Regions from separate parts of the Stenotrophomonas sp. STEN030 genome, predicted to be linked through region 1. Evidence: predicted binding sites of a transcription regulator. Region 1 holds the regulator's gene; the other holds the start of a gene.
The links. Region 1 encodes FliA, which starts transcription of late flagellar genes. Its sites were predicted from a motif close to TAAAGTTTNNCNNNCNNNGGCCGATAA; they were not measured.
Positions count from the first base shown of each region.

Region 2: a site for FliA is predicted at 11,245-11,271, ahead of motA (flagellar motor stator protein MotA). Genes of this name have one in related genera too.

Region 1 covers NZ_JBRREB010000013.1:67,871-86,845, reverse strand. Annotated here, with positions in the region: gene flhA (flagellar biosynthesis protein FlhA) at 1-1,652, shown strand, start outside; gene ACVOLR_RS06665 (AAA family ATPase) at 1,805-3,604, shown strand; gene ACVOLR_RS06660 (MinD/ParA family ATP-binding protein) at 3,591-4,475, shown strand; gene ACVOLR_RS06655 (RNA polymerase sigma factor FliA) at 4,472-5,221, shown strand; gene cheY (chemotaxis response regulator CheY) at 5,235-5,627, shown strand; gene ACVOLR_RS06645 (protein phosphatase CheZ) at 5,627-6,247, shown strand; gene ACVOLR_RS06640 (chemotaxis protein CheA) at 6,251-8,110, shown strand; gene ACVOLR_RS06635 (flagellar motor protein) at 8,334-9,074, shown strand; gene motD (flagellar motor protein MotD) at 9,078-10,025, shown strand; gene ACVOLR_RS06625 (ParA family protein) at 10,025-10,807, shown strand; gene ACVOLR_RS06620 (chemotaxis protein CheW) at 10,804-11,784, shown strand; gene ACVOLR_RS06615 (STAS domain-containing protein) at 12,051-12,359, shown strand; gene ACVOLR_RS06610 (response regulator) at 12,356-12,721, shown strand; gene ACVOLR_RS06605 (chemotaxis protein CheA) at 12,758-14,719, shown strand; gene ACVOLR_RS06600 (methyl-accepting chemotaxis protein) at 15,016-17,268, shown strand; gene ACVOLR_RS06595 (methyl-accepting chemotaxis protein) at 17,401-18,975, shown strand, end outside.
Region 2 covers NZ_JBRREB010000076.1:1,881-14,485, forward strand. Annotated here, with positions in the region: gene ACVOLR_RS18640 (M13 family metallopeptidase) at 1-394, opposite strand, end outside; gene ACVOLR_RS18645 (bifunctional diguanylate cyclase/phosphodiesterase) at 749-3,661, shown strand; gene ACVOLR_RS18650 (LysR family transcriptional regulator) at 3,653-4,555, opposite strand; gene ACVOLR_RS18655 (DODA-type extradiol aromatic ring-opening family dioxygenase) at 4,657-5,451, shown strand; gene ACVOLR_RS18660 (Na+/H+ antiporter) at 5,659-7,305, shown strand; gene ACVOLR_RS18665 (DUF3297 family protein) at 7,461-7,709, opposite strand; gene ACVOLR_RS18670 (DUF6630 family protein) at 7,851-8,393, shown strand; gene ACVOLR_RS18675 (DUF4031 domain-containing protein) at 8,557-8,832, opposite strand; gene ACVOLR_RS18680 (hypothetical protein) at 8,847-9,329, opposite strand; gene motB (flagellar motor protein MotB) at 9,397-10,350, opposite strand; gene motA (flagellar motor stator protein MotA) at 10,361-11,215, opposite strand; gene msrB (peptide-methionine (R)-S-oxide reductase MsrB) at 11,419-11,886, opposite strand; gene ACVOLR_RS18700 (classical arabinogalactan protein 4) at 12,010-12,411, shown strand.

The sequences.
Region 1 (18,975 bases):
GCTTCATCCTTGACGCCATGCCCGGCAAGCAGATGGCGATCGACGCCGACCTCAACGCCGGTTTGCTGACGCGCGAGGAAGCCAAGCTGCGCCGCGAGGAAGTCCGCGAGGAAGCCGACTTCTACGGTGCAATGGACGGTGCCAGCAAGTTCATCCGCGGCGACGCCATCGCCGGCATCCTGATTCTCTTCATCAACATGCTTGGCGGCCTGGCCGTGGGCGTGCTGCAGCATGACATGGCCTTCGGCGACGCCGCTGCCACTTACACGCTGCTGTCGATCGGTGACGGTCTGGTGGCACAGCTGCCGGCCCTGCTGGTCTCCAGCGCCGTGGCCATGCTGGTCACCCGCGCCTCGCGCTCGCAGGACATGAGCGAAGCGATGATGGGCCAGGTGTTTGGCCAGTACCGCGCGCTGGCCATTACCGCCGGCATCATCGGCCTGGTCGGTCTGGTACCGGGTATGCCGAATCTGGCCTTCCTCAGTCTGGCCGCGATCCTCGGCTTCATCGCCTGGAAGTTGTGGAAGCGAGAGACCAGTGCTGCCACCAAGACCGCGACCAACGACACCAGCGCCAACGAAGGTGGCTTGAATGCGCTTGGCCAGCCGCAGCCGGCTCCCACCGCCGAACTGACCTGGGACGAACTGCGCCCGGTCGATCCGCTGGGGCTGGAAGTGGGCTACCGGCTGATCCCGCTGGTCGACAAGGCCCAGGGCGGCGAATTGATGACGCGCATCAAGGGCGTGCGCCGCAAGCTCACCCAGGATCTGGGCTTCCTGATTCCGCCGGTACACATCCGCGACAACCTGGAACTGCCGGCAACCCATTACCGTCTGCTGATCCACGGGGTGCCGGTCAGCACCGCCGACATCCATCCGGACCGCGAACTGGCCTTGGACCCCGGCAGCGCCATGGGCAAGCTGGAAGGCATTGCCGGCAAGGACCCGGCGTTCGGCCTGGACGCCACCTGGATTCAGCCGCATCAGCGCGCCCATGCCGAATCACTGGGCTACACCGTGGTCGACCCAGCCACCGTGGTTGCCACCCACCTGTCGCATCTGATTCGCGAACACGCCCCGGAACTGCTCGGCCACGAGGAAGTGCAGCAGCTGCTGGCAACTCTGGCCAAGAGTGCGCCCAAGCTGGCCGAAGACCTGTCGCCCAAGGCCTTGCCGCTGTCCACCGTGGCGCGGGTGCTGCAGAACCTGCTGGTCGAACGCATCCCGGTCCGCCAGCTGCGCAAGATCGCCGAAGCGCTGGTCGAAGCTGCACCGACCACCCAGGACGCCGCCACGCTCACTGCCGCGGTACGCAATGCGCTGGGCCGCTTCATCGTGCAGGAAATCGCCGGCTCCTCGCCGGAGCTGCCGGTGTTCACCCTCAACCCGCAATTGGAACGCGTCTTGCAGGAGTCAACACAAGGCAATGGCGCCGCGCTGGAACCTGGTCTCGCCGAACGCCTCCATCAAAGCCTTGCCGATTGCGTCGGCAAGCAGGAGGCCCGCAACGAGCCGGCTGTAGTGCTGGTACCGGCCCCGGTCCGCGCCGCGCTGGCGCGCCTGGTCCGCCACAGCGTTCCCTCGCTGTCGGTCCTGGCCTACAGCGAAGTGCCGGAAGACAAACGCCTGAAGCTGGTCGGCACGATCAGCTGAGGCAGCCCGAAAGCCGACACCGGCAGCAATGCCGGTGACGGAAACCAGACACCTGCTGCACCGCACCCATTCCGCAAGAAGGAGCCCGCCACGCCATGTTCGACATCGCCAACGCCACTCCTTCGCCGCAGCCTCACTCCCGGTACCAAAGCATGAAGATCAAACGTTTCGTCGCCGCTGACATGCGCACCGCCATGAACCTCGTGCGCAAGGAACACGGCCCCGATGCCGTGATCCTGTCCAACCGTCGGATCGAGGAAGGTGTGGAGATTGTGGCGGCAGCGCACTACGACGAGACCGCAGTGAAGCAGGCGCTGGAAGCCAGCCGTCCAGCCCCACCGGCCCCGCCCAAGCCGCGCAGTGCCGCCGAAGCCATCATGGCCGCGATGACCCGCCGCAAGGCACCGGAGCCGGAACCGGTCACCGCCACCACCTCGGCCGTCGCCGCACTGGCGCGCTCGGCGGTTGGCGCCACCGGCCGCTCCATCGACAACAGCATCGAGCTGGCCCCGGGCAGCCGCTTCGCCGGCCTGCTCAGGTCTGCCGAGGTTGAGCCGGTCGCCGCGCGCGCCCCGGTCTCGCAGACCTTTTTTGCGACCCAGCCAGCCAGCGCCGACGAACTGCCGGTAGTGCCGGCTTTCCGTCCCGTCGGCAGTGCCGCAGCCATCGCACCGCTGGCTGCTGCACCGGCGGTAACCCAGCAGGCCAGCTTTGCCGACGCAATTGCCGCCGTCACAATCGCGCCGCCAGCACCGGTTGAGCGTGCCCGCTTTGTCATCGATCCGCCGGAACCGGAGCTGGCCCCACTGCAGCCGGCCGTTGCCGTGGCCATCCCCGCAATTCCTGCTGCGCCGATGCTCACCATCGCCGCTGCGGCACCTGCCATCGAGCAGGTCGCGCCGATCGCTGCACCGGTCGCTGCATTCACGGCACAGCAGCCGGCTGAAGCCCCGGTCGTCGTCGCCATCGACACCGCCGCCGCAGCAGCGGTCGTCACCGCACCGATCAGCGTGATGTCCACCAGTCCAGTGGTCATCGCCCGCGATGACGAACAGCTCAGCCAGCTGCGCCAGGAAGTGGCCGGCATGCGCCACCTGATCGAGCGCGAGATGAATCGCTTCACCGACGAGCGCCTGCGCGGCAGCGCGGTGCGCGCCAATGCACTGGACCTGATGGACGAATACGGCTTCGACGCTGGCCTGGCCCGCGACGTCGCCACCCAGATCCCGGCCGACATCGACCCCAGCCGCGCCCGCGGTCTGATGCTGGGGCTGATTTCCAAGAAGCTGCCGATCGCACCCGTCGATCCGATGGAAACCGGCGGCGTGATCGCCCTTGTCGGCCCCACCGGCGCCGGCAAGACCACCACCATCGCCAAGCTGGCCTCGCGCTTCGCCGAAGCCCATGCCGCCCGTGACGTGGCCTTGGTCACCACCGATACCCAGCGCATCGGCGCCCGCGAGCAGCTGTACGGCTTCGGCCGCCAGCTCGGCATCGCCGTACACGAGGCCAATAGCGGCACCGACCTCAACCAATTGCTGCAGAAGCTGGCCGACTACAAGCTGGTGCTGATCGACACCGCCGGCCTCGGCCAGCGCGACCGCGCCCTGACCGCCCAGCTGCAGTGGCTGCGCGCCGCCGGCCAGATCCGCACCCTGCTGGTGCTGCCGGCCAATACCGCCTTCCAGGACATGGACGAAGTGGTCCGCCGCTTCAGCGCTGCCAACCCGCAGGGCGTGGTGCTGACCAAGCTGGACGAGACCGGCCGCTTCGGTTCGGCACTGTCGGTGGCGGTCGATCACCGCCTGCCGATCACCTGGGTGACCGACGGCCAGGACGTTCCGGAAGACCTTTATCGGGCCTCCGCCGCAAATCTCGTACTTCGCCTTGAAGATTTGCGCCGCGCGGCCGATATGCCCTGCAACACGGAGTTGAACAATGCAGTCGCGTGAGTACGCCAAGCTGACCAACACCTTCCCCCTGTCGGCTACCCGGCACGAACCGGCAGGCCCGGTGCGCACCATCGCGGTGACCGGCGGCAAGGGCGGTGTAGGTAAAACCAATGTCTCGGCCAACCTGGCTGTGGCACTGGCAGGCATGGGCAAACGTACCCTGCTGCTGGATGCCGACCTGGGCCTGGCCAACATCGACGTGGTGCTGGGCCTGCAGCCCAAGCACACCCTGGCCGACCTGGTCGCCGGGCGCGCCACGCTGGACGAAGTGATCATGGAAGGCCCCAACGGCGTACTGGTAGTGCCGGCCGCCTCGGGCCGTCGGCATATGGCTGAACTGCAGCCAGCCGAACACGTCGGCCTGGTCAACGTGTTCTCCGAGCTCGAACGCGAGCTCGATGTGATGATCATCGACACCGCCGCCGGCATCACCGACAGCGTACTGACCTTCTGCCAGGCCGCCCAGGACACCGTTGTGGTGGTCTGCGACGAGCCGGCCTCGATCACCGATGCCTACGCGCTGATCAAGGTCCTGTCGCGCGAACGCGGCGTGGACCGCATCCAGGTGGTGGCCAACATGGTCCGCGACCCCAACGAAGGCCGCGCCCTGTACGAAAAGCTGGTGCGGGTCTGCGAGAAGTTCCTGATCGATGTGTCGCTGAACTACCTGGGCTGCGTGCCGCAGGACGACTGGCTGCGCCTGTCGGTGCAGCGCCAGCAGCCGGTGGTCAAACTCTATCCTTCCGCGCCAGCCTCGCTGGCCATCAACGAAATCGCCCGTCGCACCGCGCGCTGGCAAGCCCCAACCGCCCCGCGCGGCGGCGTTGAGTTCTTCCTGGAACGCATCATCCAGCAGAAGGTGAAGGCATGAACAATGCAGCCGCCCAATACCGTGAAGTCCAGCGCAGTGCGGCTAATGACTGCATCGCCCGCCACGCCGACCTTGTCCGCCGCATCGCCCACCATCTGGCCGCGCGCCTGCCCGCAAGCGTCGAGGTCGATGATCTGATCCAGGCCGGGATGATGGGCCTGATCGAGGCCTCGCGCAGCTATGACGCCGAACAGGGCGCCTCGTTCGAAACCTATGCATCGATCCGCATCCGCGGCTCGATGATCGACGAAATCCGCCGCGGCGACTGGGTCCCACGCTCGGTGCACCGCCGCGCCCGCGATGCCGCCGCCACCATCCGCCGCCTCGAGCAGAGCACCGGCCGCTCGGCCAGCGCCAGCGAAGTAGCCGAAGCGATGGAGCTGCCGCTGCCCGAATACATGCGTCTGGTCGAAGACGCCTCACGCGGTCAGGTGCTGAGCCTGGAATCACGCATCGAAGACCAGGGCGAGCTGGACACCCCGACCACCGGCGGTCCCAACCCGCAGCAGGTGCTGGAGCGCAGCCAGTTCGGCGCCGAGCTGGGCAAGGCCATCGGCCAACTGCCCGAGCGCGAGCAGTTGGTGTTGTCGCTGTACTACGAGCAGGAATTGAACCTGAAAGAAATTGGCGCGGTATTGGGCGTAAGCGAATCCCGCGTCTGTCAGATCCACGGCCAGGCCACGCTGCGTCTGCGCGGCCGACTGAAGATTTTCGAGGCGGCCGACGCCGGGCTCGAAGAACCATGAAGAGGAAAGTCTTTTGAACAAAAACATGCGCATCCTGATCGTTGACGACTTCTCGACGATGCGCCGCATCGTCAAGAACCTGCTCGGCGATCTGGGCTTCACCAATACCGCCGAAGCCGAGGACGGGCATGCCGCGCTGTCGATGCTGCAGACGCAGTCGTTCGATTTCGTCGTCACCGACTGGAACATGCCGGTGATGACCGGCATCGAGCTGCTCAAGGCGATCCGCAATGATGCCAAGCTCAAGACCTTGCCTGTATTGATGGTCACCGCCGAAGCCAAGCGCGAGCAGATCATCGAGGCCGCACAGAGCGGTGTGAACGGCTACATCATCAAGCCGTTCACCGCGCAGACGCTGGAAGAGAAGCTCGGCAAGATCTTCGAACGCCTGGCAGCGAGCGCCTGATGAACCAGCTCGGCGAAGCATTGAGCGACAAAACAGCCCTGGTGCAACGCCTGCAGGACGCACTGGCAGCATTGGAAAGCGGCGACGAAGCCGGCTGGCGCCGGGAAATCGACGCGCTGGCCGCCCTGCGCGCGCAGCCGATGATGTCCGGGCTGGGCCGGCTGGCACGCGAACTGGGCCAGGCACTGGGCGAACTGCCCAGCGTGTCCAGCGAAGCCGGCGAGCTGGATGACGCCTGTGCGCGTCTGGACCATGTGGTGCAGATGACCGAGCAGGCCACCCATCGGACGCTGGATCTGGCCGAGGAATGCCGTGCACTGACCGAGCGCCTGCGTGCGGACGGGCTGAATGCCGAACAGGGCGAAATCCTCGAACGCATCCGCCACAACCTCACCGAAGTAGCGCTGACCCAGAGCTACCAGGACCTGACCGGGCAGATCATCCGCCGCGTGGTTGGCATCGTCCGTCGCGTGCATGAAGGTTTCGGCGCGCTTGGCCTGCCGCCGCCGGAAGAAGACACACGCAACCAGGGCTTGGCTGGCCCGGCCGTCAATGGCCTGGACCGCCACGCCGTGTCGCAGGTGGACGCAGACGACCTGCTCTCGGACCTGGGGCTGTAAGTCATGAGTGCTTTTGCCGACGACATCGCCGCCGACTTCATCCTCGAAGCGCAGGAGATCCTGGATCGCCTCGGCGAACAGCTGGTGACGCTGGAACAGGCACCGCACGACAGCGAGCAGCTCAACGCCGTATTTCGTGGTTTTCACACCCTCAAAGGCGGCGCCGGTTTTCTGGCGATCCACCCAATGGTGGAGCTGTGCCACGCCGCCGAGGAAACGCTCGGCATGGCCCGCGCCGGCAAAGCCGAGCTGCTGGCGCATCATTTCGACGCCGCCCAGCAATCGCTGGACTGGCTGCAGGCCATGCTCGATGCGGTGTCGTCCGGCACTGAGCCGGAGCATGCACCTGCTGCGCTGATCGCCCAGTTCGATGTGAGTGCTGCACCGGTTGTCGTAGCGGCCAAACCCGTTGCCGCAGCCGGCGACAGCGACCTGATCAGCGAAGACGAGTTCGAAGCCCTGCTCAACCAGCTGCATGGCAGCGGCACCCCCGGTGCCCAACCCATTGCAGCCGCAAAGGCCGGCGATGACCTGATCGACGAAGACGAATTCGAAGCCCTGCTCGACAAGCTGCATGGCGGTGCCGCACCCGGAGCTGTCGCTGTGCAGCCGATTCCTGCTGCGCCCAAGCCCAAGCCGCCCGCGGCACCCCTCGCACCCGCACGCCCCGTAGCAGGCGCAGCCAAACCGGCTGTCGCAAAGGCTGCTGAGCCCGAGCACACCGTGCGCGTGGACACCAAACGCCTGGACGCCATCGTCAACCTGATCGGCGAACTGGTACTGGCACGCAACCGGCTCAAGACCCTGCGCATGCGCCTCAAGGACGAAGAACTTGACCGCGCAGTCTCCACCCTGGACATCGCCACCGCACGCCTGCAATCAGCGGTGATGCGTACCCGCATGCAACCGGTTGGCAAGGTGTTCTCGCGCTTCCCGAAAGTTGCCCGCGATGTTGCCCGTTCACTGCAGAAGGAAGTCGATCTGGAGTTGATCGGCGCCGATACCGAGCTGGACCGCAACCTGGTCGAAGCGCTGGCCGACCCCTTGGTGCATCTGGTCCGCAACGCCATCGACCATGGCGTCGAATCGCCAGATCTGCGCGAAGCCCAAGGCAAGCCGCGAATGGGCCGGGTACGCCTGTCCGCTCAGCAGGAAGGCGACTACGTCAGCATCGAAGTCCAGGACGACGGCGCCGGCATCGACCCGGAGCGACTGCGCGCCAAGGCCCGCGACAAGGGCTTGCTCGACCCGGAAGCCGCCGCCCGCCTGACCAGCGAAGAGTGTCTGCATCTTGTCTTCCTGCCCGGTTTTTCGACCAAACAGGAAGTCACCGACATCTCCGGCCGTGGCGTCGGCATGGACGTGGTGCAGTCACGCATCCGCGAGCTCAGCGGCCAGATCCAGATCCAATCCGAGCTGGGCCGTGGCAGCCGCTTCCTGATCCGCGTGCCACTGACCCTGGCGATCCTGCCAACCCTTCTGGTACAGGCTGGCGAAGACGTCTACGCCCTGCCCTTGGCACGGGTAATGGAAGTGCTGCATGCACCGGCCACCTCGCTGGGCTGGTTTGACGGCCGTGCCGTGCTGGATCGCAAGAGTCACACGCTGGCCCTGCTGGACCTGCGTCAATGGTTGGGTGTTACCCCGGCACCGTCCACGCTGTTGACCATTGTTGTGCTGCAGATGGGCGAAGCCCGTTTCGGCCTGGTGGTTGATCAGGTGCGCGGCCGCGAGGAAGTGGTGATCAAGCCGCTACCGCGTGCGCTGCGCGGCCTCAACGGCTATGCCGGCGCTACCTTGATTGGTGATGGACGGATGGCCTTGATTCTGGATGTGGATGGATTGCGTGGGGTGCAGGGGTAAGCGATGCAGCAGACCCCGCATTAGATCCTGCGATCAAGCATCCCCTCTCCCGCCTGCGGGAGAGGGTGCCCTGCGAAGTCAGGGCGGGTGAGGGGCGCTTTTAGCTTTTAAAGCAAAAGCGCCCTCACCCCAACCCCTCTCCCGCGCGCGGGAGAGGGGCTAAAGCAAACAGCAGCACCGCTCATTGATTCAAGACCGCTACAACGAGGCCGATATACGCACCATGGACCGACTCAGCATCATTGGACTTTTCCTCGCCCTCGCCTCTCTGGTGGGTGGCAGCATCCTCAAAGGCGCTGGCCTGTCCTCGCTGTGGTCACCTGCTGCCTTCGTGATCGTCATTGTCGGCACCTTGGCGGCAATCCTGCTGCACACCTCGCCGGCAGTGTTCAAACATGCCTTCAAGATCGTGCGCTGGGTGATCCGCCCGCCAGCCAGCGATCGCCGCGCACTGGTCCAGCAGATCGTCGACTGGAGCAATATCGCTCGTCGCCAGGGCCTGCTCGGCCTGGAGCCGCAGGTGGAGCTGCAGGATGACCCGTTCATCCGCAAAGGCCTGCAGCTGGTGGTCGATGGCGTCGAGCCGGACACCATCCGCCACATGATGGAAATCGAACTCGGCAGCCAGGAACAGCAGGACCTGGCCGCCACCAAGGTGTTCGAGGGCATGGGCATCTACGCTCCCACCTTGGGCATCATCGGAGCCGTGCTCGGCCTGATCGCGGTGATGAAGAACCTTGCCGACCCGAGCAAGCTCGGCCATGGCATCGCCGCTGCCTTCACTGCCACCATCTACGGCATCGCCTCGGCCAACCTGCTGTTCCTGCCGGTATCGGCCAAGCTCAAGGGCGTGATTGCCAACAGCTGCCGCGAGCGTGAAATGGTCATCGAAGGCCTGATCGCCATTGCCCAGGGCGAGAACCCGCGCAATATCGAAAACAGCCTGGCCGGCTTCGTGAACTGAACCATGGCCCGTCGCAAGCACCACGAAGAGCACGCCAACCACGAAGCATGGGCCATTCCCTATGCCGACCTGATGACGCTGCTGCTCGCGTTCTTCGTGGTGATGTACGCGATCTCGTCATTGAACGAAGGCAAATACCGGGTCATGGCTGATGCCTTGACCACCGCCTTTGGCGGTGCCCCGCGCACCATCAGCCAGGTACAGGTAGGCAACAAGCAGCTACAGGGCGGTGGCTATGATTCGCCTTCGGTGATCAGTGCGCCGAGCATGACCGGAGGGGCGCTGGCCGACCCCACCCAACTGCCGTCGATGGCATCGCATATGCGCATGCCGGTGTCAGCGCACAACCAGGAACAGCTGCAGCGCGCCGAACGCCAGCTCAACCAGATCGCTGATCGCCTGAGTAAAACCCTCGCCCCGCTGGTCAAGCAGGGCGTCATCACCGTGCGTCGCACCGAGCTGTGGATCGAGGTCGAGATCAACAGCGACATCCTGTTCGTCACCGGCTCGGCCGCGCTCGATGTCGGTGCCCGCGAAACCCTGGGCACGCTGGCCGATGTATTGCTGGACGCGCCCAATGGCGTGCGCGTGGAAGGCCACACCGACAACCTGCCGATCGCCACCGCGCAGTTCCCATCCAACTGGGAATTGTCGGCCGCGCGTGCGGCGAGCGTTGTGCACCTGTTCGCCGACCACGGCGTACAACCGCAACGGCTGGCGATGGTTGGCTATGGCCAGTTCCGCCCACGCGAAAGCAACGATGCGCCCGAAGGGCGCAACCGCAACCGGCGGGTGATGGTGATCATCCTCGCCGATTCGGCAGCGGCGGCCGATCTGCCTGCTGCCAGCAACACCACGGCCAGTACCAGCGGCGATGACGGCAGCGGCGGCAGCTCTGCCGCAAGCAGCGTCCGCAGCGCGGTACCGGCGGTCATCGAAGGAGTCCAATGATGCGTATCTGGGCCATAGCCAACCAAAAAGGCGGCGTCGGCAAAACCACCACCACTTTGTCGCTGGGTCGCGGCCTTGCCGCACGCGGGCACAAGGTACTGCTGATCGACCTGGACCCCCATTCCTCGCTGACCCGCGCCTTTGGCGTACCAATTGAGCCGGTACCTCAGGGCGTGCAGGAGCTGTTCGCCGCCCCGCCCCATGAAATCGCTGCACTGGCCCGCCACAGCGACATTCCTGGGCTGGACTACCTGTGTGCACAAGCCTCGCTGGCAACCCTGGAGCGCCGCAGTGCCAACCAGCCCGGCCTGGGCCTGGCCCTGCAGCAGGCCTTGGCACGTCATGGCGAACAGCACGACTACATCCTGCTCGACTGCGCGCCGACGCTGGGCCTGCTGATGATCAACGCGCTGGCTGCGGCCGATCGCCTGATCATTCCGACCCAGGCCGAACCGCTGGCCCTTCACGGCCTGGACGGCATGGTACGCACCGGCGAAATGGTCGAGCGCTCACGCAAACGCGCTCTGCCGATCTCGGTGCTGCCGACGCTGTTCGACCGCCGCACCCGCGCCGGCAACGAGACCTTGAAGCTGATGCAGGAACGTCACGGTGAGCGCGTCTGGGAAGACGCGATTCCGGTCGACACCCGCATCTGCAATCCTGCCGCTCTGACCGTACCGGTGCTTGGCGACGACTATCCGGGGCGCGGCATGGCGGCTTACCGTCACGCACTGGAATGGCTGCTGCTCAGCGAGGCCGCACAGCTGGAGCGCGCCGCATGAGCAACGACGTACTCGACGACTACCTGGGCGAGCTGCTGCTGGAAGCGGTACCCGTCGCGGTGGCCGCAGCACCTGCAGCGCCTGCCAAACCGCCAGCCTTCGAAGTGCCAGGCGACAGCGCTGAGCTGGAAGCAGTGTTCGAAGCCGCGCTGGCCGAAGCGCAAGCCAAGCCGGCCACCGTGCCTGCACCCGCTCCGGCAGCCATTGCGCCCGGCGATACCGCAGCCTTGCAGGCCGCGTTCGACGACGCGATGGCGGCAACCAGCGCCGCCAATGCCGGCCGCCCACCTACCTGGGATGACCTGCCGGACGAAGTGATCTACGAAACCGGCCCGGCCGAAAGTCGCAAGCTCGCCCATAGCGACAGCGCCAATCTGCAGGCGGCGTTTGAAACTGCCGCTGGTTTACCCGCGAGCCCGGTCGCACCACCGCGCAGCACGTCGAATGTACGTACCCTGCCTGAGCCTGCGTCGGACGCACGCCCCAGCACCTGGCAGGAACTGCAAGCGCAGGCGCAGCGTCCCGCCAGCAGCCCCCAGCAACGCCGCGCCGCCGAGCGCAGCTCGCGCTGGCTGCGCCTGCGCTGTGGCCAACAAACCTATGCACTGGAGCTGTTGAAGGTGCAGGAAGTGGTGTTGCCAGTGCCGTTGCTGGCCCTGCGCGGCACCGGCCCGGCCATGCTCGGCATCATGAATCTGCGTGGCCAGGTGGTCCCGGTGATGGACCTGTGCCGCCATCTGGACGTGCAAAGCGCGCCGGAAGACTCGCAGACCCGCATCGTCGTATTGGAAGAGAACGGCGAGACACTGGGACTGCGTGTATCGGCGGTCGAAGACGTCGCCAACCTCAACGACTCACAGATCGAGCCGCCGGACACCGCGCGCATCTGCCAGATTTCCAACGAACTGTTCCGTGGCATCGCCCGCATCGGCCAGCAACCGATGATCCTGTTGGACGCCGGCCGCCTGCTGCGCTGATTTCCTCCTCCCTTTCGCGCTGAAGGCAGCGGTAGTGCCGAGCCATGCTCGGCAGAGGCTTTCCCGGTAAGGCTCCAGCCGAGCATGGCTCGGCTCTACCCGATCAAAAGCTCCCCCTCCCAACCCTCCCCTGCGCTATGCGCAAGGGAGGGGGCACAGCCAAAAACCGTGCGCCCGTTAACACTATCTGCTGCAGCGCATCGCGGCGCTAAAGATCACTGGCATATCGCCGCTATCTCTCCCAGTAACGTTTGTTCGGAGCAACGATGAGCACTGTGGCCCTGGCGCAGGATCTCGGCATCGAGTCCACCAGCGAGTTGAAACAACACCTGGCAACCCACCTGCCGCAAACGGGCGAGTTGCGCGTGGATGCCAGCCAGGTGGGCCGCGTGCACACCGCTGCAATGCAGGTGTTGTGCGCCTTTGTGCTGGCCCGCCAGCAAGCAGGCAACGGCACCGTCTTTGACAACGCTACCGATACCTTCCGTGACGCCGCGCGCCTGCTCGGTGTCCTCCGGACCCTTGGTCTGGAAGCAACCCCTGACACAACGAAATCTGTGGAGAACGCTGCATGAGCGCACGAATCTTGGTGGTGGACGACTCGGCGTCAATGCGCCAGATGGTCTCTTTTGCCCTCACCTCGGCTGGCTTTTCGGTTGAAGAAGCCGAGGATGGCGCGGTCGCTCTGGGCCGGGCCAAGGGCCAGCGCTTCAACGCCGTGGTCACCGACGTCAATATGCCGAACATGGATGGCATCTCGCTGATCCGCGAACTGCGTCAGCTGCCGGACTACAAGTTCACGCCGATGCTGATGCTGACCACCGAGTCGGCCGCTGACAAGAAATCCGAAGGCAAGGCCGCCGGTGCCACCGGTTGGCTGGTCAAGCCGTTCAATCCAGAACAGCTGGTTGCCACCGTACAGAAAGTCCTGGGCTGATCAGCCCACCTGCCCCACCGATCGGATACCGCGCCAATGAGCATGGACCTGCAACGTTTCCACGCCACCTTCTTCGAAGAAAGCCGCGAAGGGCTGGATGCAATGGAGGCCGGCCTGTTGGCACTGGAAGACGGCCAACACGACCCCGAAGTCATCAACTCGGTGTTCCGTGCCGCGCACTCGATCAAGGGCGGCGCCGGCACCTTTGGTTTTGATGCCATCGCTGCACTCACCCACGTGCTGGAAACCCTGCTCGATGAGCTGCGTGCCGGCAAGCGCGCACTCGAGAGCAACGCAGTCGACGCGATGCTGGGCTCGGTCGACGTACTGCGCGCCTTGCTGCGTGAAGTCGAGCATGGTCAGCCTGCCGACCCGGCTGCGGTGAAGGCGATAACCGATCGTCTGCAGGCCGTGCTGGCCGGTGATGCACCGGTCGCCGTTGCTACCGTGAAACAGGAAGAAACCCCGGACGCCTGGCAGATCGGGTTTGCTCCAGCGCCGTCGCTGTTCATGAGCGGCAACGATCCGCTGCGCATCATCCGCGAACTGGAAACCCTGGGTTCCCTGCATGTCGAACCGCGCATGGCGCGCCTGCCCAGCTTCGATCAGCTCGATCCGCTGGAAGCCTATCTGGCCTGGGATCTGGGCTTGGTCGGCAAGGTGCCGCGCAGCCGTATCGAAGACACCTTTGCCTGGGTGGTCGATGACTGCGAGCTGGATATCCGTCCGGCCGCACCGCCCAGCCTTGCAGTGGAAGCACCCGTCGCTGCCGTTGCCAACATCGCCGAGGCCGCCGCCAAGGCACCCGCCAGTGGCCAGCAGCACGAAGCTGAAAGCTCGATCCGGGTCAGCGTCGACAAGGTCGATGCGCTGATCAACCTGGTCGGCGAACTGGTCATCACCCAGGCCATGCTCAAGCAGGTGTCCGGCGGGTTGGATCCTGCCCACGCCGAGCAGCTGCTGGCTGGTCTGGACCTGCTCGAACGCAATACCCGCGACCTGCAGGAAGCTGTCATCGGCGTGCGCATGCTGCCAGTCGACGCCGTGTTCCGCCGCTTCCCGCGTCTGGTCCGCGACCTTTCCGGCCGCCTGGGCAAGCAGGTCCGCCTACGCACCATCGGCGAAGGTACCGAGCTGGACAAGGGCCTGATCGAAAAGATTGCAGATCCCCTCGTGCACCTGGTCCGTAACTCCATCGACCATGGTCTGGAAATGCCGGACGTGCGTCGCGAAGCCGGCAAAGACGAGACCGGCACGATCACCCTGGCCGCATCGCACCAGGGTGGCCATATCGTCATTGAAGTCAGCGACGACGGCCGCGGCCTGAACCGCGAAAAGATCCTGGCCAAGGCACTGGAACGCGGTTTGAGCGTGCCAGACAACCCCACCGACGCGCAGGTATGGGACCTGATCTTCCAGCCCGGTTTCTCCACCGCCGACGCTGTCACTGACCTCTCCGGGCGCGGTGTCGGCATGGACGTGGTCCGTCGCAACATCCAGGCACTGGGCGGCGAAGTGCAGCTGGAAAGCCGCACCGGTGCCGGCACCCGCGTGCTGATCCGGCTGCCACTGACACTGGCCATCCTCGATGGAATGACCGTCTCGGTTGCCGGCGAAACCCTGATTCTGCCGCTGGCCTACGTGCTCGAAGCACTGCAGCCGCAGCCAGACGACATCCGCAGCATGGCCGGCGAAGGCCGTGTGTTGCGGGTTCGCGGCGAATACCTGCCAATCCTGTCGCTGGGCCAGTACTACGGCTATCCCGACAATCCACAGGCCGACCCGCTGGTGGTCGTGGTCGAAGGCGATGGCCAGAAGATAGCGCTGGAAGTGGATGAGTTGATCGGCCAGCAGCAGGTTGTCGTCAAGAACATTGAAAACAACTACCGCCGTATCAGCGGCGTCTCCGGCGCCACCATCCTCGGCGATGGCCGGGTTGCGTTGATCGTCGATATTGGTGGACTGGTGCGCTCACTGCGTACCCAACAAGCTGCCTGACCACACCGCAACACGCATCTGACGCCGCACACCCAGCAGTGGGGTGCGGCGTTTTGCTGTGCACGCTGTCATGCAGGAAGCCGCGCTGGCCACTGAACTGCCTCGCACTGCGGATGGCTGAATCACAGCCATAGAACGCCTTCAAGAACACCGCAGAGGTGCCGATACCGCATCGCAATGCAATCAGGTTTGTCAACCAACCTGGGTCGCCGTCGCGGCCAGCAGCCCGCACGACATTCCCCAGGAACGCCGGACCTGTGGATCGCCCCCTATGCCCGCCTACGGAGATGTCTGCAATGAAGTGGTTCCAGAATCTGTCGATCACGCGAAAGTTGGTGCTTGCGTTCTGCAGCACCAGCCTGCTAACCCTGCTGCTTGCGCTGTTCGCGCTGTGGCGGATGAACGTGGCCGACATCCAGATACAGCAAGTCAACGACAACTGGATGCCTGCAGTCCAGCAGCTCGGTGAAATGCGCGCCCAGCTCGGCGAATACCGCACCTTCGAGCAGGCCCAGCTCAACTACCAGGGCAACCCCGAGCAATTGGCCGACTATGACAAGCGCCTGGCCGACACCCGCAAGCTGATCGAAGCCGCGGAAAAGGCCTATGACGATATCGAAGCCGACTACAGCGCCAGCGAACTGGCTCTGTACGAGAAGATGAAGGAGCTGCGTGCAGGCTACTTCGAAGCGCACGACCGCATCGCTGCAGCGATCACTGCCGATGACTTCGTAACCGCCAATGCCATCTCCAGCGGCGACTCACGCAAGCTGCGGCGCGCCCTGTTCGACCAGCTCAAGCAGATGACGCAGTACAACCAGGAGCAGCTGACCAAGCAGACTGCAGAATCACGCAACGCACACCAGCGCTCGCTGATCGCCATCGTGATCGGCCTCGGTCTCGCCTTGCTACTGGCCGCCGCACTGGGATGGGCGATCATCCGCGCAATCATGCTGCCGCTGGCTGATGCAGTGCGCGTGGCCGACGACGTCGCCGCCGGCAAGCTGGACCGCCGTATCGACGCCTCGCGCCGCGACGAAGTTGGCATGCTGCTGCAGTCCATGCAGCGCATGCAGGCACAGCTGCAATCGGTGATCGGCGCACAGCGTGAGATGGCCCGCCAGCATGAAACCGGCATGATCAGCTACCGCATGGACGAGACCACCTTCCCCGGCGACTACGGCGTGATGGTCAAGGAAAGCAACACGCTGGTCGCCTCGCACATCAAGATGCTGTTGTCGGCTCTGGAAATCATCAAGCGCTATGCAAACGGCGACCTGTCCGTCGACATCGAACGCCTGCCCGGCGAGAAGGCCGTGATCACCGAGACCGTCGATGCGGTCAAGGCCAGCCTGTCGGCGATCAACAGCGAAATCAAACGCCTGGCCGGCGCTGCCGCCCAGGGCGACTTCTCGGTGCGCGGCGACGCCAATGCCTACCAGCACGATTTCCGCGACATGGTCAGCAGCCTCAACCAGCTGATGGAAACCACCGACGGCAACCTGTCCGAGCTCTCGCAGCTGCTGCAGGCGATCGCCCGTGGCGACCTGACCGCGAAGATGCAGGGTGACTTCCACGGCGTGTTCGCTGATATGCGTGACGACGCCAACGCCACCGTGAGCCAGCTGACCGACATCATCGGCCGCATCCAGCACGCTGCCTCCAGCATCAACCTGGCTGCCACCGAAATCGCCACCGGCAACAGCGACCTGTCGCGTCGTACCGAGCAGCAGGCCGCCAACCTGGAAGAAACCGCTGCTTCGATGGAGGAACTGACCTCCACCGTGCGCCAGAACGCCGAGCACGCCCGTCAGGCCAACCAGCTCGCCATCGGTGCACATGGCGTGGCCAGCCAGGGCGGCAACGTCGTTGGCCAGGTGGTCACCACGATGAGCGCGATTGAAGCCTCGTCGAAGAAGATTGGCGACATCATCAGCGTCATCGACGGCATCGCCTTCCAGACCAATATTCTCGCGCTCAACGCAGCAGTGGAAGCTGCGCGTGCCGGTGAGCAGGGTCGAGGCTTCGCGGTGGTCGCCTCGGAAGTCCGCACCCTCGCCCAGCGCTCGGCCGCTGCCGCCAAGGAAATCAAGGGCCTGATCGACGACTCGGTCGGCAAGGTCGGCGAAGGCTCGGCACTGGTGCAGCAGGCCGGCGCCACGATGGATGAAATCGTCACCTCGGTGCAGCGGGTGACCGACATCATGGCTGAGATCTCGGCGGCCTCGCAGGAACAGAGCGCCGGCATCGACCAGGTCAACCAGACCGTCATGCAGATGGACGAAACCACCCAGCAGAACGCCGCGTTGGTGGAAGAAGCCACCGCCGCCGCACGCTCCATGGAAGATCAGGCCAATCAGCTCAGCGAGGCGGTTGCGGTGTTCCGCACCGACGCCGTGCAGGCAGTTATTGCGCAGCCGCAGCAGGCCAAGGCTGCGTTCGCTCCCGCAGCCCCCGCCCCTGCGCGTCGCCTGCGTGCAGTCACCCCGGTGCAGCGCGGCAACGCCGCAGTACGGATCGACAACGACGGTGATTGGCAGGAATTCTGATCGTCAGCTGTCCACGAGCAAACGACGCCCCTGAATAGGGGCGTCGTCGATTCAGCGCAAGAAAACGCTCCAGCTACGTCTGCAGATGCCGATGTACTGACAAACCCCTACCTACCAGGCCAGCAGTAACCCATGTCTTTGCCCACTAATTTCCTCACCCGCAGTATTGCAATGCGCTTGATGCTGGGAACGGCATTGGTCGCGACTTTCGCATTCGGCCTCACCGCGCTGTTCATCTATCTGCGCAGCAGCGAAGCACTGCTGTCGGCCTCGCGGGTGAGCCTTGAGAACATCGCCCAGCTCGAAGCCCAACGCATCTCCACCGAACTGGGCCGCGGCTTCGAAGCCAACGACACCTTGTCGCGCAGCTTTCTGGCACTGCGCCAACAGGGCGGCTTCAGCCGCTTGAGTGCCGCGCAGGTGCTGCACTCCCAGGCACTGAACAATCCGCAGTGGGTGGGCGTGGGTACCTTGTGGGAGCCGCAGGCTTTCGATGGCGAAGATGCCAGCCATATCGATACCGAGGGGCACGACGCCAGCGGCCGCTTCATGAGCTACTGGGCCTGGCAGGACGGCGCACCAGTGCAGGAACCGTTGCGCGGCTATGACGTGCCTGGTGACGGCGATTGGTACCTGCAGCCGGCCGCCAACAAAAAGCCCTCCGTGCTGGAACCCTATAGTTACGAGATCGGCGGCAAGAAGATCCTGATGACCACGTTGGCGACCCCGATCGTGCAGGATGGTCAGTTCCTGGGTGTGGTCACCGTGGATTTCGCCCTGCAGTCGCTGCAGGACCGTCTGTCCAAAATGCGCCCGATGCAGGAAGGCTATGTCCGCTTGCTGTCGCCGGCAGCCACCATCATCGCCGACCGCGACCCGGCCAAGGTGGGCAGCAAGGCCGACGACGCGGACACCCGCGCGATGCTGGCCAACACCGCCAGCGGCAAGATCAGCTTCGAGCAGCACCACGATGCAGCCCTTGATCAGGACATGGTGGAAACCTATGTTCCGCTGAAGATAGGCAACGCCGAGCAGACCTTTGCCTTTGGCGTGGTGGTTCCACGTGCCCTGCTGATGCAGCAGGCACGTGCCCTGCTGTGGACGATCATCGTGGTCGGTATCGTTGCCGCCCTTTTGCTGTGCGGCGCACTGTTCCTGCTGCTGCGCAGGTTTGTTTTCAAACCGCTGAACGAGGCAGTCAAACTGTCCGACAACATCGCCGCCGGCAAGCTCGACAACGCAGTCAGCGTGCAACGCGATGATGAGCTCGGCGCCCTGCTCAGCTCCATGCAGCGCATGCAGTCGCAGCTGCAATCGGTGATCGGCGCCCAGCGCCAGATGGCCAAGCAACACGATACCGGCACCATCAGCTATCGCATGGAGGAGACCGCATTCCCAGGCGACTACGGCGTGATGGTCAAGGAAAGCAATGCGTTGGTTGACTCCCACATCCAGACGCTGCTGTCGGCACTGGATGTCATCAAGCGCTATTCCAACGGCGATCTGTCCCTCGACATCGAACGCCTGCCGGGCGAGAAGGCCGTCATCACCGAGACAGTTGATGCAGTCAAGGCCAGCCTGTCGGGTATCAACAGCGAGATCAAACGTCTGGCCGGTGCTGCTGCCCAAGGCGACTTCTCGGTGCGCGGTGATGCCAATGCCTACCAGCACGATTTCCGCGACATGGTCAGCAGCCTCAACCAGCTG
Region 2 (12,605 bases), on a different contig from region 1:
CCGCTTCGTCCATGAATGCGGCGTAATAATCCCCAATCTTGCGGACTTCGCCGGGGTTGGCTTTGCCTGCTTCTTCCATGATGGCGCGGGTGTCGGCCAATGTTTTCTCTGCGATCACATTGAAGCTGCCATAACTGGAGCGATCGGCCGGTATCTCGGTGCGCTGCACCCATTGCCCATTGGCGAAATCGTAGAAGTTGTCGCCGGCGGCGACGCTGCGGTCCATGCCGTCGGCATCAAAGCCAAAGCTGCCCAGCTGCGGTTTGGCGGTGCCGGTGGCCGCTGCGGGTGTTGCGCTGCTATCAGCGGCGGGCGCGCTGGCGTCTTTTGCACAGCCGCTAAGGGCGAGTGCGGTGCCGATTGCCAGTACCAGGAAGGAACGTTGCAAAGCCATGACGATATCCAGAGGATGTGTATGACAAGTCTAGACCTCGAACCCCGTTCACAAAGATATTGATTCTGGCACTTGACGGATGTGCACAAGTGCGGGGAATGCGAGAAAATTGGTCACGCACTCTTCACGCCGACGGTGATTGTGCTGCATGCTTGAGCGAACGCGCTGCAGATGGTGTCTGGGGAGACATTGGCAGGGTGGAGTATGTGGTGTTCGCATGCGACCGTTGCAGGTCCCCACCTGCCGGTTCCTAGTTGTAGTGATGCCAGGACCAACATACGCAATGCCAGCTTTCCGCCTACTGATACGTTGGACTCACCGGTGACTCGGACGCCGGCTCATCCATTGCGGGTCATGATCATTGCCGGCGTGGCGGTGGGTTTGCTGTTGGCGGGCGGCATGATCAGCATGTTGTGGAACGACCGCAACAGCCGGCTTGAGGCGGCGCAGCGGCAGTCGGCCGCGCTGGCCAGCGGCAGCAGCCGTCTGTTGCGCGCGCAGTTGGTCACCTGGGAACGCGCGTTGCGCGGCACCGCCAGTGACACCAGGGAGTTCTATCGACAGGTGCCTGATCAGGCGCCTGCTTTGTTTGAGGCCAGTCTGCGTGGTGTGCTGGAGCGCAACCAGGACCTTGCTTCCATTACCTTGGTGGATGATCACGGTGTACCGCTATCGGCGGGGGTAGGCGACCTCACATTGCAGAGTTGGGTGGTTCCGGAAAACCGCCTGCTCAATGGTGGCCTCTATGTTGGTGCGCTGGAGCAGGCGCCCGACAAACACTGGGTGCTGCGTGCAGCCTTGCAGGTGCAACCGGGCCAGTGGCTGTTGACACGGGTTCGGCTGGGAGCGTTCCAGGAGGTGGTCAGTGGCCTGGATCTGGGCCGCGATGGCACAGCTTCCATTGGCAATCGTTACGGGCAGTTGCTGGCGCATAGCCGTGATCCGGAGCGCTTGATCGGCAGCCCACTGGCGAAGCCGATGCGGGTTCTGCCGCCATCACCGACGGTATTGAAACGCGGTGTGGTGACCAGCCCCTTTGACGGCCAGCGCCGCATCGCAGCGGTCAGCGTGCCAACAGATTTCCCGTTGAGCCTGTACGCCTCATTGTCCTACCGTGAGGTGATGGCTGGCTGGTATCTGCTGCTGTATGCCTCCATCGGCATCTATCTGCTGTATCTGGCCGGCTTTGCCTACCTGCTGTATCGGGTTGACCGCAGTACCCGTCACCAGCAACAGCTCAGCGAAGAGTTGCAGGCCGGCAATGCCGAACTGGCATTGGCACATGAAGTTGGCAAGGTCGGCACCTGGTCCATCCATGGCGAACGACCGATCGTGTATTGGTCGGCGTTGACCCAGCAGATGCTGTCCGTGGCTGGGCGCAGCACCTCGCTGGAAGGATTTCTGGCGCGGGTGCATGAGGAAGACCGCGCCTGGTTGAAGGACATGCTGGTGCGCGCGCTGGCCGGCAAGGGCGCCTTGAACGCGATGTTCCGGCTGCGCAGTGGCGATGGTTCCTTGCGCTGGCTGTCCGCGCGCGGTGAGCTGGTCGACGATGCGGGCGACAGCAAGCGCCTGGCCGGTGCAGTGGTCGACATCAGCGAGCGGGTCAACACCGAGGCGCGCGCGCAGGAGGCCCAGCGCCAGTTCCGGCTGGTGTTCGATCGCAACCCGGCGCCGTTCTGGATCTTCGATCTGATCACCCTGCGCTTCCTGGAAGTGAACCAGGCCGCGATCGATCAATACGGTTATAGCCGCGACGAGTTCCTGGCGATGTCCATCCTCGACATCCGCCCGACAGCGGAATGGGATGAGATCCGCCAGACCGCCGGCCGTGCCTTGAGTGGTGATCTGCTGGGGCTGCAGGTCAGCACCCACCTGCGCAAGGATGGCAGCGCCTTCCATGTACAGGGGCATTTCGCCAAGCTGGAATTTGCCGGCCGCAATGCCTGCCTGGTGCTGGCCGAGGATGTCAGCCAGCGCCTGCGTTACGAAAACGAACTGGCCTACCGCGCCAGCCACCATGCCGGCACCGGCCTGCTCACCGTGCGCGCTCTGTCCGAGCGGCTGGATGCTGGCAGTCTGGGCTACACCATTGCCCACGTGCAGTTGCGTGGCCTGCAGATGATCACCGATACCCTCGGCCGTGATGCCGGTGAAGAGGCGCTGCGCGCGGTGTCGGTGCGGCTGGGTGGCCTGGCTGCCCGCTATGGCCTGCTTGCGCACCAGCCAGCCGAGGACTTCGTGCTGGCGATAGAAGGCGAGGGCGATCCGCAGATGGCACTCAATGCCTTGTTGGCGGCGGTAGCCGAGCCCATCCGCGGCCGCGATACCTATCACCAGCTGGAAGCACGCATCGGTGTGGCCAGCTGCCCGCAGGACGGCGAACTGGCCGAGCAGGTGCTGGGCCGCGCCGCACAGGCGGCGCACGCCGCGCGCGAAACCGGTGTTGCCCTGCTGCGCTTCAATACCGGCATGGCGGCGCACTACACCGAGCGGCTGCAATTGGCCGGGCGCATCCACATGGCCATCGACCGCGGTGAATTCCTGCTGCACTTCCAGCCCATCATGGATGCCTCCGAAGGCAGTCCGGTGGCGCTGGAGGCCTTGCTGCGCTGGCCGCAGGCCGATGGCAGCTTCATCGCGCCGGGTGACTTCATCCAGTTGTGCGAAGACACCGGCCTGATCATCGCGCTCGGCCGCTGGGTGATCCACGCCGCCGCACGTGCGCAGAAACAATTGTCTGCCGCCGGCTGGCAGCACCTGCCGATCGCGGTGAATGTCTCGGCCGTGCAGTTGTTCAACAGTGACCTGGTAGGCGAGTTCAGCCGTGCCATGCAGGACCACGGCCTGGCCCGTGGTGCGCTGCAGATGGAGCTCACCGAGAGCGTGCTGATGCGCAATCCCACCCAGGCGCTGCAGACCCTTGGTCATCTGCATGCCAATGGCGTAGGCGTGGCACTGGATGATTTTGGTACCGGTTTCTCCAGCATGTCCTACCTGCAGCACCTGCCGCTGGACTCGCTGAAGATCGATCGCGGTTTTGTCAGCGATGTTGAAACCAATCCGCGCAACGCCGCCATCTGTCGCGCGCTGTTGTCGTTGGGCCACAGCATGGGCTTGTCGGTGATCGCCGAGGGCGTGGAGACCGAAGGCCAGCGCCGCTGGCTGGCCGCGCATGGCTGCGATCAGGTGCAGGGTTACCTGCTGGGCCGGCCGATGCCGCTTGAGCAGGTGCTGACCATGCTGGCAGACAGCCGCTCAGTCTGAGCGAGCGGCGTCTTCGTCCAGGCATTCGACCAGATAGTCGATGAAGCTGCGCACCTTGGGTGCCAGATGGCTGCGGCTGGCATAGACCGCATAGATGCCAATGGCCGGCACTTCCCACTCGGGTAGCACCGGCACCAGGCGGCCATCGGCCAATGCCTGGTCGATGATGAAATCGGGCTGGGCGATGATGCCCATGCCGGCGATGGCGGCTTCACGCAGCACCTCGCCGTTGTTGGCGCGCAGATGTGGCTGCAGCGCAATGCTGACCTCACCTTGTGGCCCTTGCAGCTGCATCGCTTCGCCGGCGGCGGAGTAGGTATAGGACAGGCACTCGTGCGCGGTCAGATCCTGAGGGCTGGCGGGCGTGCCGCGCCGCGCCAGATACGACGGTGCCGCGCACAGACGGACGCGGACCTGGGCCAGATGCCGTGCGATCAGATTGGGCGCCGGCTGGCGGGTGATGCGGATGGCCAGATCGAAGCCTTCCTCGACCATGTCCACCAGACGGTCGGAGAGCTGCAGATCCAGTTCCACCTGCGGGTAACGGGCGCTGTAGGCCGGCAGCAGCGCGCCCAGCCGGGCAATACCGTAGCTGACCGGCGCATTGATCCGCAGCCGCCCCGAGGGCTGCAGCGCTTGTGCGCCGACCGAAGCCTCCAGCTCATCGAACTCGGCCAGCAGCTGCACGCAGCGTTGGTAATAGGCGGCGCCGGCGCTGGTCGGGCTGACCCTGCGCGTGGTGCGGTTGAGCAGGCGGGTGGACAGGCGCTTCTCCAGCGCTGCGACCTGGCGGGTGACGGCGGCGGTGGAGATGTCCAGAGCATCGGCGGCGGCGCTGAAGCCATTGCGCTCGACCACCGCGACAAACACCCGCATGGCATCGATGGTGTCCATTGTTTCCGTTTCCGCAATAAAACGTTGCCGTCGAGATTATTTGTTGCCGGCGCCCCAGGCAATAACCTGTGTGCTCCCCAAACCCCGTCAGGGAGCCCACGATGAGCAGCAAGCTGCCTTCCCTCTACATCTCGCATGGTTCACCGATGACCGCCCTGCAGCCGGGGCTGGTTGGCCCGCGCCTGGTCGAACTGGCTGCCGGGATGCAGCGGCCGCGGGCAATCGTGATGGCCTCGGCGCATTGGCTGCATCGCGCGCCGCGGGTATCGGCGGCGGCCCAGCCGGAGACCATCCACGACTTTGGCGGCTTCCCGGAGGAGCTCTACCAGCTGCAATATCCGGCACCGGGCGCCCCGGCGCTGGCCCAGGACGTGGCCCAGCGGCTGGCCGATGCTGGCCTGCAGCCGAGCATCGACCCGCAGCGCGGGCTCGATCATGGCGCCTGGGTGCCATTGCGCTATCTCTATCCGGAGGCCGACATCCCGGTGCTGCAGGTCTCGATCCAGCCAGGGCTGGGCCCGAAGCATCAGTTTGCGATGGGGCGTGCGCTGGCACCTCTGCGTGAGCAGGGCGTGCTGTTGATCGGCTCGGGCAGCATCACCCACAACCTGCATGACTGGCGCAATTACCAGGACGGCAAGGAAGCACCTTACGTGCGCCCGTTCATCCAGTGGGTGGAGCAGAAGCTGGAGGCCGATGACGTGCCAGCCCTGTTCGATTACCGCCAGCAGGCGCCGTTCGCGGCGCAGGCGCATCCCACCGATGAACACCTGTTGCCGTTGTACTTCGCGATGGGTGCGGCCGGTAGTGATGAACTTGGTGCGCAGCGGATTGATGCCGGCATCGACATGGGATTCCTAGCAATGGATATCTACCGCTTTGATGGCAAGGCGTGATTGACGGCTGCAGGTGACAGTTCGGCGTGCAGCGCAGGCACCAGCGCTGCACGCTGAGTTATCTCGCGCTGACATGATGCGATTGCGAGCGACGATCGAGCACATCGATAGCAGCATCGCCTGATTGCTGTGGTAATTTCCCGGTATTCATCCGCCACTGCCAGTGTCGGCAGCCTGCTGTCGTGGTAGTGAATCCGTGGAACGGGCATGCACACGATTGAAGTAGTTCTGGCGATGCTGGTGGCGGTAGTCGCCAGCGGCTATCTGGTAAGAATCCTCCCCTTCTCATTGCCGTTGCCCTTGGTGCAGATCGGCTTGGGCGCGCTGATTGCAGGCGTGTTCAATCGCGGCCATGCGCTTGAGCCGGACATGTTTTTCCTGTTGTTCCTGCCGCCGCTGCTGTTCCTGGACGGTTGGCGTATTCCCAAGCAGGGCCTGTTCCGCGACAAGGGCGCGATCCTGGAGCTGGCGTTCGGGCTGGTGGTGTTCACCGTGCTCGGTGCCGGCCTGTTGATCCACTGGATGATTCCATCGATGCCGTTGGCAGTGGCGTTCGCACTGGCGGCGATCATCTCGCCGACCGATCCGGTGGCGGTCAGCGCGATTGCTTCGCGCGTGCCGATTCCCAAGCGACTGATGCACATCCTGGAAGGCGAGTCGCTGTTGAATGACGCCTCCGGTCTGGTCTGCTTCCGCTTTGCGGTGGCGGCGGTTATGACTGGATCGTTCTCGCTGGCACAGGCGTCATTGACCTTCCTGTGGGTGGCCTTCGCCGGCCTGGCGATTGGCGTGGCGGTGACCTGGAGCGTGTCCACCTTCCAGCGCTGGTTATGGCGCAGCTTCGGTGAGGAGCCGGGTGCGGCGCTGCTGGTCAACCTGCTGATTCCGTTCGCCGCCTACCTGCTAGCCGAAGAACTGCATGCATCGGGCATCCTCGCCGCGGTCGCCGCCGGCGTGACCATGAGCTATGTGGAGCTGACCGGTCGCATCAGCGGCAGCATGCGCGTGCAGCGCAATGCGGTGTGGAACATGGTGCAGTTCAGCTTCAACGGCATCATCTTCGTGCTGCTGGGCGAGCAATTGCCGGGAATCGTCGAGCGCGCTATCGAGACGATGTCGGAGACTGGTCATCACAGCGCGTGGTGGCTGCTGGTCTATGTGCTGGCGATCAATGCCGTGCTGGTGGTGCTGCGGCTGGTCTGGGTATGGCTGTCGCTGCGCTGGAACCTGCTGCGGGCGCGGATGCGTGGCGAAAAAGAAACCACCAGTACCTCGTGGCGGGTGGTGTTGGCGATGTCGGTGGCCGGCGTGCGCGGCGCGATCACCTTGGCGGGCGTGTTGACGCTGCCGCTGATGGTGCCCGGCGGCGAGCCGTTCCCGGCACGTGATCTGGTGATCTTCCTGGCGGCGGCGGTGATTCTGGTGTCGTTGGTCGGCGCCAGCCTGATGTTGCCGCGCCTGCTCAAGGGCCTGGAGCTGCCCAAGGACGACGATAGCCGCCGCGAGGAGGACCTCGCCCGCAGGGCTTCATCCAAGGCGGCCTTGGCGGCGGTTGAGAAGGCCCGGCAGGGCTTGGTCGAGGGCCAATCCACCGGTGCGGTGCAACTGCTCAACGATGCCGCGGCACGGGTGAGCCTGCTGTACCAGCGCAATCTGGAAAAGGGTCAGGGCCCGGATGAAGACCCGGAGAAAGTGCGGCGCATGGAGCAGGCCTATCGCAGTCTGCGTACGGCCGGCTTGAACGCCGAGCGCGAGGAGCTGTTCCGTCTGACCCGGCGCGGACAGGTGTCTGATGAGATCGCGCGCAAGCTGATCCGTAATCTGGATCTGCTGGAGACCCGGCAGAGGGATTGAGGGTGGTTGTTTTGGGTTCGCTTGTTAGAAGCTTCCCCTCACCCCAACCCCTCTCCCGTGAACGGGAGAGGGGCTAAAGCGGGCTTGCTTGCGCTCTGAAAGCCCCTCTCCCGCTCGCGGGAGAGGGGTTGGGGTGAGGGCAGGCTCTTAAGCTCTTAAACGTTCTTCAACTCAAGAAAATACGGCTCAACCGCACCCTTGATCTTCAAGGTCATCGGGTTGCCACGGCGGTCGCGGGCCTTGCCGGCCTGTACGCGGATCCAGCCTTCCTGCACGGAATACTCTTCCACGTCATCGCGCTCGATGCCGTTGAAACGGACGCCAACACCACGCTGCAGGGCTTCAGCATTGTGGAACGGACTCTGCGGGTTGATCGCCAAATGATCGGGAGGGGTATCGCTCATCGTGATTCTTGGGTGCAGGCCACCGTGGCCGACTTCTGCCGCACAGGATAACCGCTGCGGCCCTCGCTTCGGTTTTTGATGGCTTCCGTTGGCGGCCCGGGAGCGGCAAAATGCGCGCCATTACGTAGTGGAAACCGCCCCATGCCTGACAACAGCGCCGATTACGAAGACTCCGACGAACTGCGCCCGGATTTTGACGAAGACGACCATCCGGCGCGGGTCTGGAACCTGCTGTGGCTGATCAATCCGGGTGACGAAGACGCGGCGCTGCAGCAGTTCGACGCCTGGCGCGAAGCGCGCGCGGGCAACGAAGAAGACCCGAGCGACGAGCAATGGCTGTGGGATCTGAAGGACGCCATCGACTGGCGTTCAGGTTTCTATGTGGACTGGAAGGACACCGATTCCTTCGTTGCCGCGCTGGACGAAATGGCCGCGCGCTGGAATCTGAACATCGCCTGGGGCGGCGACTTCGATGATGAAGACTTCACCGACGACCTCGACGTGCCGATGTTGATGACCACCGCCCATGACCGCCTGCGCGAGCATGGTTACACGGTGTGGAACTGGAACACCGGTGGCGACGCCTACGCCGGCTGGGTGGCACTGAGCCGCGACGACGAAGCGATGCTGGCGCTGTGCTCGTTGCTGGGTGTCGAGGTTCGTCCAGGCAGCGACCCGTTCTAAGCCCGCAGCAACTGTAGTGCCGAGCCATGCTCGGCAGGGGCCTTACACGCAGTCTTGTAGGAGCGGCGTAAGCCGCGAAGCCGACAGCAATGAAATTGCAGCAATGCCTGCAATCGGATCGCCCACCACGTTCGCGGCTTACGCCGCTCCTACAAACCGTTGGTCAGGGCTGGTACAACGCCCGCGCATTGGCGATTACCCGCCGCATCTGAGCGCGATCGGTATGTCGCGATATCGCCTGCGCGCCCAGCGCGATGGCCCGCTCGCGCATTGGCGCCGGCACGTCGTAGTGCACGCCGCTGGGGCGGTTCTGGAAGGCTCTGCGTGGAATCCCGAGCTGCTGCGCCAGCGCATGCAGCTCGGGCAATGTGTCGGCCATCAGATGCGCCCAGCGCTCACCGCGCCAGGGATGTACTGCATCGTCGATATAGACCGTCACGTTCGGCCTTGGACTCAGGCCTTGGACTTGTCGTCGTCAGCCGGTACTTCTTCGGCAATCGCGATGGTTTCTTCCGCGACGTCTTCGGCAGCCGCTTCAACAGCGTCTTCGCCTTCGATGCCTTCAAACTCGGACACCAGACCAGCCAGGTAATCGTCGGCGGTCTTGCCTTCGTCAGCGGCCAGGTCGTCGATCATCTGCTGCAGCGCTCCGGAGTATTCCAGGGTGACCTTGCGGCCTTCCTTCTCCTGCACATTGGCAAGGTGCTTGAGCATGGCCAGCATCGGCACCGGGTTGTCGGCATTGCCCATGGTCTGGCCGCCGATGGCCAGCAGCCACTCGGTGCCCTGCAGGCCGATGGCAGCCACGACCTGGCCTTCTTCGTTGACCAGCACGGCGTGGTTCTGCACCGGCTGCTGGGCGTTCAGGCGCGAGAACGGGCGGCGCGGGGCCTGCTTCTTGCGCTTGTCGCGCTTGGCTTTGGAGAGCTTGGACATGATGTTCGGCTAATAGGAAAACGACGCCCATTGTAGGCGCAGCGGGCCCTTGCTGCCGGAACCGGGCTCAGCCGGGGCCGTCACTGACGCTGTCAGCCGGAGCCGCTGCGGTCGCCGCCGGGACGACGGTGGCCACCGGCACCGGCAGGCTGTCGGCCTGGTTCAGTGCCGCCGCTTCGGCTTCCTGGCTCATCACCACGATGCTGATGCGGCGGTTGATCGGGTTCTGCGGGTTGCTCTTGTCGAACAGCACCGAAGACGCCAATCCGACCACCCGCGCCACCTTGGCCGGGTCCATGCCGCCTTCCAGCAGCGCACGCCGCGCGGCATTGGCGCGGTCCGCACTCAGCTCCCAGTTGCCGTAGCCCACCTGGGTGGAATAGGCGGTGGTGTCGGTATGGCCGGTGAGGCTGATGTGGTTGGGCACCTGGTTGATGTAGCGCGACAGCTCCACCAGGATCGTCTGCGTATACGGCATCAGCCGCGCGCTGCCGAGGTCGAACATCGGCCGGTTCTGCTTGTCCACGATCTGGATGCGCAGGCCTTCCGGGGTGATGTCGAGCAGCAGCTGGTCCTTGAACGGCTCCAGCGCCTGGCTCTTGCTGATCGCTTCCTGCAGCTCCTGCTTCAGGGCTTCCAACCGCTGCTTGTCGCGCTCGCGCTCCTGTACCGGCGTGGGCACCGCTTCCTGCTGGTTCTGGAAGGGATCATTGCTGTTGCCGCGCGATACATCGGTGGCACCGCCCAGCTTGATCATCGAGGTGCTGGCGCCGCCGGGCCCGGCCATGCCCGGCGCCGGGGTACTGCTGCTGCCGGCCAACGGGCTGGGGTTGCGGAAGTATTCGGAAATCGCCGCGCGCTCGGGCTTGGTGGTGGCAGCCATCAGCCACAGCACCATGAAGAACGCCATCATCGCGGTGACGAAGTCGGCGTAGGCCACCTTCCACGAACCGCCGTGGTGGCCGCCGCCTTGGACTTTCTTCACCCGGCGTACGATCACCGTGGGTTTGGTCTCGGTCATGGCGTGCGCCTTACTTGATCGACTTCAGGTGCTGCTCGAAATCACTGAAGCCCGGGCGCAGTGCCGAGGGCACGGTCTTGCGGGCGAATTCCAGCGCGATCTTCGGGTTGTAGCCACGCAGGCAGGCCAGCAGCGCGGTCTTCACCGATTCGTAGATGCGTGCGTCCTGCTCGGCGCGTGCTTCCAGCGCCGCGGCCAGCGGGCCGACGAAGCCATAACCCAGCAGGATGCCGAGGAAGGTGCCGACCAGCGCGCCGGCCACGTGGGCGCCTACTTCCTTGATGTCGCCACCGATCGAGCCCATGGTGATGACGATGCCCAGCACCGCGGCGACGATGCCGAAGCCGGGCAGGCCATCGGCGACCTTGTTGAGCACGTGGGCCGGTTCCATCGCCTCGTGGTGGTGCTTTTCCAGCTCCAGTTCCAGCAGCGGTTCCAGCTCATGCGGCTCGATGTTCGAGCCGATCATCAGCCGCAGGCAGTCGGTGATGAAGTCCAGCAAGTGGTGGTCCGCCAGCACCTTGGGGTAATTGGCGAACACCGCGCTGTCTTGCGGGTTCTCGACGTGCTCTTCCAACGCCATGAAGCCTTCGCGGCGGGCCTTGTTGAGCAGTTCATAGAGCAGGCTGAGCACGTCCAGGTAGTCCTGCTGCTTGTACTGCGGGCCCTTGAACACGCTGAGCGTGGCCCGCAAGGTCTGCTTGACGGTCTTGAGCGGGGTGGCGATCAGGAACGCGCCGAACGAGGCGCCACCGATGATCACCAGCTCGTAGGGCTGCCACAGCGCGCCCAGGCGGCCATGCGCACCGACGTAGCCGCCCAGGACAGCGAAAATGACAACGAGCAGGCCAACGATGATAAGCATGGGGGCAGACAAGGGGAGGGGATATCCCGTTGTCGGCCGTCAGCGGAAAATCTGTAGCGCCGGGCGGCTCCTGTAGTGCCGAGCCATGCTCGGCAGGGGCTTTACCGGTAAGGCTGCCCTGTAGTGCCGAGCCATGCTCGGCAGGGGCTCTACTAGTGATGCTTCTGCCGAGCATGGCTCGGCACTACAGCTGACGCCATTGCTTACGCCGCTGGCTCTGCCTCGGCACCACCACGCTGCAGCGGGTCCGGGTACGGCTGGCCATTCTCGACAAACCCCAGCGATACCGAATTCAAGCAGTGCCGCTCAAAGGTCGGTGGCGGACCATCCGGGAACACGTGGCCAAGATGACTGCCGCAACGTGCGCAGACAATCTCGGTGCGGATCATGCCGTGGCTGATGTCGCGGATTTCACGCACGTGCGCCGGATCAAACGGGGCGAAGAAGCTGGGCCAGCCAGTGCCCGAATCGAACTTGGTGCTGGAGCGGAACAGCGGCAGCGCGCACAGACGGCAGCAGTAGACGCCGTCACGCTTGTTATCCAGGAATACGCCGCAGAACGGCGCCTCGGTGCCGTGATGCAGCAGCACGCGCTGTTCCTCGCTGCTGAGCCCGGCGATCAGGGCATCACGTTCGGCGTTGCTGGGAGGGGTTAGATCGAAGGCGGTCATGGCGCTGCATCCGTGGGACAGATATCAATGGTAGGGGCGGGCAGGGGCCAGTCCAAGGGCGCATTCATGGCGGCGCAAGCTGTGCCGGCGCATGCTCGGCTGGTGGAAGAACGGGAGAAGGCGATGAAACGGACTGCGTATCTGGCGCTGGCAGTGTTGGCGCTCGTGCCGTTGTTCGCACAGGCGCAATTGCAGCAGCCACCGTCACCCACCGCAACGCGTCCGGTGACGCTGCCACCGCCGTCGCGTCCGCCGGTAACGGTGCCATCGGACCAGCGGCAGGAGGATGTGCGGCCGCTGCCGCCACGACCGGTCACCAAGCCCAAGCCGACACCGAAGGTGAAGCCGATCAGCCAACCAGCGCAGCCCGTGCGGCCGATCTACGACAGCAAGGGCCAGCCGGCGCCGCAGATGCGCCAGACCAGTCCGGGCCGGGTATTGGATACCCGTACCAATCGCTATTACGACACCGTGCCCAGCGGTCTGGGTCAGCAGGTAGTGCCACCGCCTGCCGGCACGCGCTGACCATGTAGTGCCGAGCCATGCTCGGCAGGGGCTTCACCGATAGAGCGTCCATGTAGTGCCGAGCCATGCTCGGCAGGGGCTTCACCGATAGAGCGTCCATGTAGTGCCGAGCCATGCTCGGCAGAGGCTTCACCGATAGAGCGTCCATGTAGTGCCGAGCCATGCTCGGCAGAGGCTTCACCGATAGAGCGTCC